Regions from separate parts of the Chungangia koreensis genome, predicted to be linked through region 3. Evidence: riboswitches for the same ligand, from Rfam matches in the RefSeq annotation. Region 3 holds a riboswitch; each other region holds the start of a gene.
The links. Region 3 has a riboswitch for cyclic di-GMP ahead of ACFOZY_RS09380 (RHS repeat-associated core domain-containing protein). Riboswitches for the same ligand answer to the same signal wherever they lie in the genome.
Positions count from the first base shown of each region.

Region 1: linked by a shared signal. The riboswitch ahead of ACFOZY_RS04670 (DUF192 domain-containing protein) and the one ahead of ACFOZY_RS09380 (RHS repeat-associated core domain-containing protein) in region 3 are both predicted to bind cyclic di-GMP.
Region 2: linked by a shared signal. The riboswitch ahead of ACFOZY_RS05820 (sensor histidine kinase) and the one ahead of ACFOZY_RS09380 (RHS repeat-associated core domain-containing protein) in region 3 are both predicted to bind cyclic di-GMP.

Region 1 is NZ_JBHSEC010000005.1:59,590-62,871, forward strand. It holds gene leuS (leucine--tRNA ligase) at 1-953, shown strand, start outside; cyclic di-GMP riboswitch class I at 1,219-1,304, shown strand; gene ACFOZY_RS04670 (DUF192 domain-containing protein) at 1,450-1,794, shown strand; gene ACFOZY_RS04675 (Flp family type IVb pilin) at 1,812-1,991, shown strand; gene ACFOZY_RS04680 (A24 family peptidase) at 2,024-2,542, shown strand; gene ACFOZY_RS04685 (TadE/TadG family type IV pilus assembly protein) at 2,539-2,922, shown strand; gene ACFOZY_RS04690 (pilus assembly protein TadG-related protein) at 2,935-3,282, shown strand, end outside.
Region 2 is NZ_JBHSEC010000006.1:26,098-29,379, reverse strand. It holds gene ACFOZY_RS05825 (S8 family serine peptidase) at 1-1,010, shown strand, start outside; cyclic di-GMP riboswitch class II at 1,215-1,297, shown strand; gene ACFOZY_RS05820 (sensor histidine kinase) at 1,400-2,680, shown strand; gene ACFOZY_RS05815 (response regulator) at 2,677-3,282, shown strand, end outside.
Region 3 is NZ_JBHSEC010000019.1:52,324-55,605, reverse strand. It holds cyclic di-GMP riboswitch class I at 1,396-1,483, shown strand; gene ACFOZY_RS09380 (RHS repeat-associated core domain-containing protein) at 1,608-3,282, shown strand, end outside.

The DNA of each region.
Region 1 (3,282 bases), on a different contig from region 3:
ATACGATGCCACAATGGGCGGGGAGCTGCTGGTACTACTTGCGCTATATCGATCCAAACAATGATCAGCAATTAGTTGATCCTGAGTTGGCGAAACGCTGGTTGCCGGTTGATATCTACGTTGGTGGAGCGGAGCATGCGGTACTTCACTTGTTATATGCTCGTTTCTGGCACAAAGTTCTTTACGATTTGGGTGTTGTTCCAACGAAAGAACCATTCCAAAAATTGTTCAACCAAGGCATGATCTTAGGTGAAAACAATGAAAAGATGTCCAAATCAAAAGGGAATGTAGTAAACCCAGATGATATCGTGAAAACTCACGGTGCGGACGCTCTTCGACTATATGAAATGTTCATGGGACCACTTGATGCTTCAAAAGCTTGGTCTACAAATGGGCTGGACGGAGCTCGTCGCTTCCTTGACCGGATCTGGCGCCTATTCGTGAATGAAGATGGGTCATTAAGTAAGAAAATTGTAGACACGAACGATGGCAAATTGGATCGTGTATACAACCAAACAGTCAAGAAAGTATCCGAAGACTATGCAAACATGCATTACAATACGGCAATTTCACAAATGATGGTGTTCATCAACGATGCCTATAAAGTAGATGCAATTCCTAAGGAATATGCAGAAGGCTTCGTGAAGATGATGTCTCCAATTGTCCGCCACGTTGCTGAAGAACTTTGGGAGAAACTTGGCCATACGGAAACGATTACGTATGAGGCGTGGCCAACATTTGACGAAAGTAAACTGGTCGACAATGAAATCGAAATGGCAATTCAAGTGAACGGAAAAGTCCGCTCGAAGATTGTCGTGGCGAAGGATGTAACGAAAGAAGAACTGGAAAAAGCTGCACTTGCTGATGCCACCATTCAGGAATGGACTGATGGCAAAGAAATACGTAAAGTCATTGCGATTCCAGGTAAATTGGTAAATATCGTAGCGAATTAATTTATATATGAAGGAACACCGTGCTTGCAAAAGCTCGGTGTTTTTTCTTTTGAAGATTTAGTTGTAGATTTAATGCGTTTGGTTGTAGGCTTTTTGGATTTGGTTGTACACTTTTTGGATTTGGTTGTACACTTCAGTTGTTTGGTTGTAAACCAACATCTTATTTTGAATTAAATTCCAAAATAAGACAATATACCTATTTATTTTGCTAAATAATGGTTGTATTATAGCTATTAGAGATTTGGGAACGGAATATATTACCAATCTCGATAAATGGCAAACTTGGCGAAAGCCAAGGACGCAAAGCTATAGGGACTTCCGTGCGAAGCACGATGTCAGCCAGCTGCCGAAAGATTCAGGTAAAGTAATTGGTTGTTGACGGTCTTCGCTTATTTGTGGTGCCCTAAACTTGGCCTGCAATGAAGATAGAAACTTCCAATGAATGAACCTCGCTTTCGGCAAATGGCGGGGTTCATTTTTTTGTGGAGGTGAATGTATGAAGGTGTTGGACGAAGACACAGGGGTGACCATCGTTGAGAACTTAAAGCCGGCTTACTCATTCACGAAACGTCTGAAAGGCCTCATGTTCGATAAACGGATGCAGCCACAGTCAGGTGTCCATATAAAACCTTGCACATCGGTTCATACGTTTTTCATGAAATTTCCGATCGACATCATTTATGTAGATAAAGAGATGAAAGTCGTCGGACTGGAACAGTCACTCGAGCCAGGGAAAATCGGAAAACGATTCAAAAATGTGCACTCCGTCATTGAGTTGGAAGTAGGTCGGATTTTGGATTTGGGAATTACAGTAGGACAAACTATAAAAATACAACAATAAAGGGAGATTAACATATTATGAAAAAATTCTTTGCAGATTTCTTAAACGAACAAGAAGGACAAGGTATGGCTGAATACGCATTAGTACTTGGAGTAATCGCTGTTGGAGTTGTAGCATTGCTTGTAACATTCGGTGATACTATTAAAGGGAAATTCCAAACAGTAATTGATCAATTTACAAAAGAAGCTGCACAATAATAAATTAATTTAGCCTTTAAGGAGGACACCCAATGCAATCAATCGACTTGTTACTATTGATTCTTCTCGCCATCTGTTTTGTCACGGATATCCGGGAACGGAAGATTTATAACAAAGTCTTGCTGCCGGTGCTCCTCCTTTCTGTTATTTGGAATACCGTAATGGATGGATGGAGCGGACTTGGCAGTACCCTTTTAGGACTCGTAGCCGGGTTCCTGCTTCTCTTGATTCCATACTTGATGAAAGGCATGGGGGCAGGGGACGTAAAACTGCTGGCGGTTGTAGGCGCGATAAAAGGGCCGATGTTTGTCCTGACAACCGGAGTATATATGGCTGTGATTGGCGCAGCTTTAGCAGTCCTACTGATCGGTTGGAGACTTTTGAAGGCAGGACAACTGCTAACTCTTCTTCACCGCAGCAGCCTCATGAATTATGGAATGAAACTGAATCTCATTCGGTCATTCTCTTCCAAAGAAGCTTTACCATATGGAGTGGCAATAGCATTCGGTGCAGTTGTCAGTTTACTCACGAACGGAGTGATTAGCTTATGATTAAGGACCAACGAGGTCAGTCTTTAGTCGAATTTGCGCTTGTCATTCCGGTTTTTTTATTGTTGGTGTTATTCATCGTTGATTTAGGCAGAGTTGCCTACACATATACGAATTTACACTTTACAGTTCAGGAAACTGTAAGACAAGGCAGTTTCGGTCACTCGGATATCGACATGATTTCCTATGCAAAGGCTCATTTTACTGCAGGAAATCCGAATGAACTCTCGGTTTCTATTAGTCCATCGGAGTCAGTCAGAAGACCGGGGGATCAATTGACTGTGAAATTTTCATATCCATTGGAACCGGTCATGCCGCTTGCGGAACTTGCCGTCAGTGGGCCAATTGATTTAAAAGTGGATTCGACCATTCGGATCGAGTAGGAGGGAAAATGGTTGCTTAAAAGATTTATCAGAGATGAGGACGGCAATATTCTTCTCCTATCCGTCTTTTTATTTTTGGCCTTTACTGCATTCGCAGGGCTTGTCGTAGACGGCGGTCAATTATATATGAACAAAACCCACCTTCAAAAAGTCGCGAACGCCGCAGCCCTTTCTGCCGGTCAAGAACTTACCACAAAAGATCCGAAAGTCGTGGAAGACTTGGCAAAGGAGATTGTGGACAAGCATGGAGAACTGAGTTCCCTCCAGAATGTCGATATCATCCTTGAGCGAAAAGTGACTGTAAAGCTGAATAAGCCAGTCAAATTATTCTTCTCCAGCCTGTTTGGAGTCGATTCAATC
Region 2 (3,282 bases), on a different contig from region 3:
ACTACACTTACAACACGAACTACGGATGGGACGGATTGCTTAATGGCAAACCTGCTCCAGACGGACAGTATTTCATCAAACTTAGTGGGGTTATAGACTTTGCAGGTGCTGAATGGCAATCGATTCAATTCCCAGTGAAGGTTGATACAGTAGCTCCATCTGCGAAAGCAGCTTACGATGCAGAATTGAACTCTGTTTCAGTCAGTGACTTGGCTGATGAAGGTGTTGGCGTAGAGTATTGGGAAGTTCTTGTGAACGGTGAAACGGTTGCTGAATTGACTGCAGCTGAAGCGGAATATGCATTTGAATCCGAATTAGCTGAAGGAGATACTGTAACAGTCGTTGTATGGGATGCTGCTCGTAACTACAGTGAGGTTGAAGTGAACATGGATGGCGGATCACAAGCTGAAACAAATCCACCAGTGATTTACATTGAAGAACCAGGATTCTTCGCAGCTTATAATACGAATGAAGTATTGGTAAAAGGTAAAGTGGAAGATGAATCTGCTGTAACTTCATTGACAGTGAACGGAGAAGTGGTTGAAGACTTTGACGGTGTCAACTTCTCACACGTCTTGAACTTGGAAGATGGCGTGAAAGACGTCAAAGTTGCGGCTGTCGATGAGCACGGTAACGAAATGTCGATCCGTCGCATCATCTTCGTTGATACATTTGGACCGAAAGTGACAGTAGATAAGAAGTATCCAAAGAATGTGAAGGAAGATACTATTAAAGTTAAAGTCCGTGTCCAAGATAACTTCGACCAAGTACGACTGACTGTGAATGGTGATGAAAAATTCAATAAGGAATTGTCAGAACCGTACGGTATGAAAGGATTTGACCAAACGTTTGAAGTGGAATTGAACTTAGTTGATGGTGACAATGTATTCGAATTTGTCGTAGAAGACTTGGTTGGTCAAAAAGCTACTCAAACAATTACTATCAAGAAACAACCAGCCAAAGGTGACAAGCCTGGAAAGCCAGAAAAGCCTGGAAAACCAGGTAAGTAAGAAAAGTAAGTATAAATGCCATGAAGCAAATTTTGCTTCATGGCATTTTCTATGGGGTTTTTTCTTATTTAATTCTAAAGTCTTATAGGAACTAAATGAAATAGTGGTAATTATATGGAATTCGACAAAAATAGAAGGGATTCATCAACAGGTTTTGAGAAAATATTCCTTTCGTACTGGTTATAATGACATATATAAAGTAATAAAAATAATGGATGCGTTGAAATACTTTCTGTATGTGGGCACCTGGAAAGTATGGAGCTGTTGGTGCAACCGGCCTGATTTGACTTGAACTGATATTCAAGGTAATGAGGCTATTTATTATGTCAAAGGGGGACGCGAGGGATGTGTTGTGTTAAAGAAAAGTGGGGTTTTGAACAATTATGGTCGTGATCAATTACTTGAGTACTGTGATTCAAAAGTCCCCTTCCAGTCAATTGCACTTAGGTTTGGTCTATCGAACTCTTTCTTTATTCTTAACATCGTTATTCTATCTAATCGGAAGCTACGGTCAACCCTTCCATATCAAATTAAGTTCAGTAGTTGCCATTAGTCTATTAGCAATTGCCTCGACACATCTTTATAACAAATTTGAACTGAAACATACTTTCCTAAAATTATTTGTACTTATTGAACTAATTTTCCTACTATTTTTTGTCTTATATACAGGGGGAATCGAGAGTCCATTTATTTGGTATTCTTTGAATCCTATATTAGTAGCAATAAGCTTTTTATCACCCATTTTCAGCTGGGGACTTTTGTTTAGTTACTTAGCTTCGATTACATTTTTATCAGGAACAAACATTTCCTTTTCTGATGTTCTTTTAATTATGGAAGAAAGTGCATTTATATATTTGGCTTGCTTGCTGGGGGTTTTACTGGCGAACCTCTTTTCCCGTTTAACAAGAGAGCTTGATTTGAAAATGGAGGAATTAAAAGAGGCAAATGAACAATTATTGGAGTTGAACAGAAAGCATGAGGCGGCAATTGAACAAGTGGTTTCGTTAAATAATGAGATGAATCGTTATTCAACGAAGATGGCCATATTAGAGGAACAAAACCGAATTGCAAATGAAATCCACGACAATGTTTCTCAAAAACTCTTTGGTCTAGTCTATTCACTACACAATCTCCAACATAAGTATAAAAATGTGGAGTTGAGTCATGACCTCCACTTTTTAGGCCGTATTGCCAATGAGGCAATGAAGGAGATCAGGGCAGCGATATATCGACTTAGTTCCGTGAAGAAAGGTGAGCAACCAGTTTTAAATCAGTTCCGTCTTTTCTTGGATGAATTTTCAACCTTACATGGTGTTAAAGTGATTCATCAAGTTTCAGGTGTCGAGTCTGCATTAAGTTATAAGCTTAAAGAATCACTTATTCGAATTCTAAACGAAGCATGCGGCAATGCAGTACGTCATGGGAAATGTGAACGTATTTATGTTTCTATGACAGTTACCGAGGATGCAACGGTCTTGGAAATTCATGATAATGGATCAGGCATGGTTATAAAGCCGAATAGGGAAGAAGAAGGCATTGGTCTTCATAATATTAAAAAGATTGTCGGTTCATTTGGTGGAGTAGTTGCGATCGATAGTGAAATTGGCAAAGGTACCAGTCTACAGATTGAAATACCAAATCGAAACATGCAAAAGGTGGTAGGGATATGAAGGTAGTAATAGTGGATGATCACCCATTAATTCGGAAAGGGATAGCTGAATTAGTTACAATAGAAGATTCTATGGAAGTAGTAGGTGAGGCCTCGGATTACACTGAAGGACTAAATAGAATCATTGAACTTAAGCCGGATCTTGCGATTGTTGATCTGCGATTGGCTGGTAAATCCGGCTTGGCTTTAGTGAAGGAATGCAGGGAAAAGGGTGTCAATTCTAAGTTTACTATTTTAACCTCTTCTTCAAACCAACAGGATTTCAACCAGGCTAAACAGGTAGGAGTAGACGGTTATATATTGAAGGAAGCTCTGCCGGAAGAACTATTGCATGCATTAAAAGTGATTGGTAAAGGAAGGAAGTATTTCGATCCAGGTGTACTTGAATTAATGACAAATGAAGTGGAAGAGGATGAATTCATCGAACATCTTACACCAAAGGAAAAGGAAGTACTTATTGAGCTCGGAAAGGGCATGTCTAACCGTGACATTTCCGAACGGTTATTTGTCACAGAATACACTGTAAAGAAACATGTGAGCCAGATCTTAGCGAAATTGGAGCTCACAGATCGGACTCAGGCAGCATTGTACGCAAATGCAAAA
Region 3 (3,282 bases):
CCCGAGCAGGATGAAATACTCTATAATCTACATAGTTATTTGGAACAATATCATTCTGTTGACGAAACCATTTTCACGGTTTTCGGACTTTATTTAATGGGCGTAAATCCAAAGCCAAGAAAGAAAGAAGCGCTCATTGCAGCAGCGGTACGTTTTGGCAGAGATTATGGTTTATTACCTAATCTCCAGACCAATAAAGACTTGTCAGAAGTATTCGGTGTCTCCACTTCCACCATCCAGAAGTATGCGGAAGAAATTGAAGACTATTATCATAGTCACGCAGCCAATGCGATTGACAAAAATTCAGAAACGAAAATGGTTTACGAAGTGGGTGTTTACCCAAGATTTTCAGAGTATAAGAACTGGGAGATCCAAATGCATCTAAAGGATCAAGAACCAAAGAACGAAAAAGATTTAGAAGAGAAGTTAAAACAATTTATGAACGTCCCTTATCAGCCTAAGACTGCAAAAGAACAGGCTCAAAAGTATGCGTATGAGGCCTATTTTGCAGAAAATGAGAAGCTAAGGAAACAAAATTGGAAGTTGGCAGAGGCAAACGATCCACATAACCCGGATGTACTCCTTCATAAGGCTGAGTCTGAAAAGAATGCAAGACAAGCGTATGATGATTATCTGAAAGCCATTGAAGTATCATATGAATTCTACAATGAAGACATGGAACATCCATGGGCGTATCTCCCGAATCGATATTTTTTACGAGCGTTGTTCTCATTGGGCATCTTTCTCTTTGATTGGGGTTACTATGAAGAAGCGTCCGAACGATTTATTGATTTACTCAACTTCAATCCTGATGACCAACAAGGAGCTCGCTACCCGTTAATCGCTTCGCTCATTGAGCTTGAAAAGTATGACGAAGCTGAAAAATACCTCAACAAATACGCTACTGATCAAAGCGCTGCATACATTTTTATGAAAAATACATTACGGCACAAGCGACTTAGGGATTCGGAAAGGGCAAATGCGAATGAAATGTTTCACGCAAATCAGCATGCACTTGACATGCTCCTCCACAAAAGGGATGAATATCCGCTTGAGTATCCAAAAGCTGCTGCAATTGAGCCGGGAAGTGTAGAAGAAGCCTACTATATTTATTCCATACTTGCTGATTTGTTTTAATGAGAAGAAATCCGATCCATACGAGGGCGGATTTCTTTTTTTCATAAAATCTCCTTGCATTATTCAAAACATGGATCATTAGCATCTTCCGAATATCGGGGTTTTGGACTTTATGGAAAATATATAGTCTTTTTTGTTTATTCCGATTTTAATCCAAAAGACTCATTTATAAATAAAATTAGAAAATTGTGGTGATTTAACGCTTTCATTGTGATAATTTGGCATTAAGTGAATCGATAGTCGTGAGTCTAAAAAACTATTTGTAAAAGGCAAACTCATTGAAAAGTGGGGACGCAAAGTTACGGGTCTACAGCATGAAGCATGCTATGATCGCCGGACCGCCAATAGAAAGGGATTTTATGAACTGCCTCCTTTCGTCATGGCCGCCCCATGCTTGAAAGGGGGTTTTTCTATTGGCTCACATCCATCCTTCACCCAAGAGAGAAAGAGAAAGGTAAGGGGAAAACGAATTGAACAAGAGAGAGAAACAAATTCTTAGACAAGCTTTTGCTATTTTATTATCTATTTTACTAATCGTCTCAAGTATCTTTACTTATCCTATGCAAGCACTTGCAGCAGGACCAAACAATTCAATGATGGACACCAATTCCATCTTGGACTATCTTCCAGATTTCAATCAGCAAAACCCGTATTTACCCCAACTAGACCAATCATCATCACCAGCAATTCCAACAACCAACTTAGAACAAATGTCTCCAGCTGCAAGTACGGGGACAAGTGTATCAGCCGATCATGGACCAATTTCGCCAATCAGTTCATTTGAGGAAAAGGTCAAACTATCAACCGGAACTCTTTCAATGGACGAAAGTGATCTACTCATTCCGGGAATCGGATATGACTTTGAGTTGAAACGTACATACTCAAGTGACCGTACCGAAGTCGGAGCTTTTGGAATTGGCTGGGATTACAACTATCACTCTAATCTACAAATGTTTGCCGAATTTGCAATTGCCGAAACCCGGGCAGATGGCACCGTACTAAATTATGAATTCGTCAAAGATGACCCCGATGGTTTTATTACCGAATACGATGGGGATGACATGACGAACTATGAACTTCATAAAGGTTCCTACAAGACTGCAGTCAACGGTGACAAGTTAAAGCGGAATAGTCAGTTTGACTATGAAGTAACAACTGAAAAAGGAATGACTGTTACATACAACGGTTATTTTGCCCCTTGGCGTAAAGATCAAGATCCAAAAGTGGGTAAGATGACCGAATGGAAAGATCGCTATGGCAATACCACCCGATTCGAGTATGACAGCAACGGAAAGCTCACGACGATCTATGACACGAGTAACCGCAGAATCCGCCTCATCTGGAACGGTGATGTCATTACAGAAGTCATTGATCCGTTGAATCAGTCTACAATTTATACATACGATGGCCAGAAGCGCTTGACGAAAGTGACAACGCCAGATGGACGCAGCATTTCCTATGGTTACGATAGCAGCAACCGGATCACCAGCGTCACAAATGGTGAAGGGGAGACTGTTTCGTACGGCTATGATGGCAATGACCGTGTAACATCCATCAAAAACGAAAAAGGTAACGTCATTTATTCATATAGTTATCAAGCAAATGGCAAGGAAGTAACGAAAGTCACGAAGAAAAATGCACTGGACAAAGTGTGGAATTATGAAGTCGATAAAGGGAATATCACGAAGCAAACGGACCCACTCAGCAAAACAATCAGCTTCCAATACGATGAGGATGGAAATCTACTTTCCCAAACGACGGAAGCAGGAACCACTTCTTATCAGTACAAGGATGGCAATAAAGTCAAAGAGACCTACCCGGACGGTTTGACAGTTAGTTATCAATACCATGAAAAATGGGATCTTCCGACCAAGGTCACGTATTCGGATGGACGCTCTCTATCATACGAATATGACGCACAAGGAAATGTGACGAAGAAAACGGAAAATGGAATAACAGCACAGTTCGGATACGACCACCGTGGGCAGTTGACGCAAGTGCTCGATGAAAATTCAGAAGACTTAACGTATCAATACGATGCGAATGGCAATATCGACAAAATCGTCAATGCACTTGGTGAAGTGACGGATTACAGCTTTAACGCATTAGGGCATATGACGGCTTACCAAAATCCAGGGCAGGCAA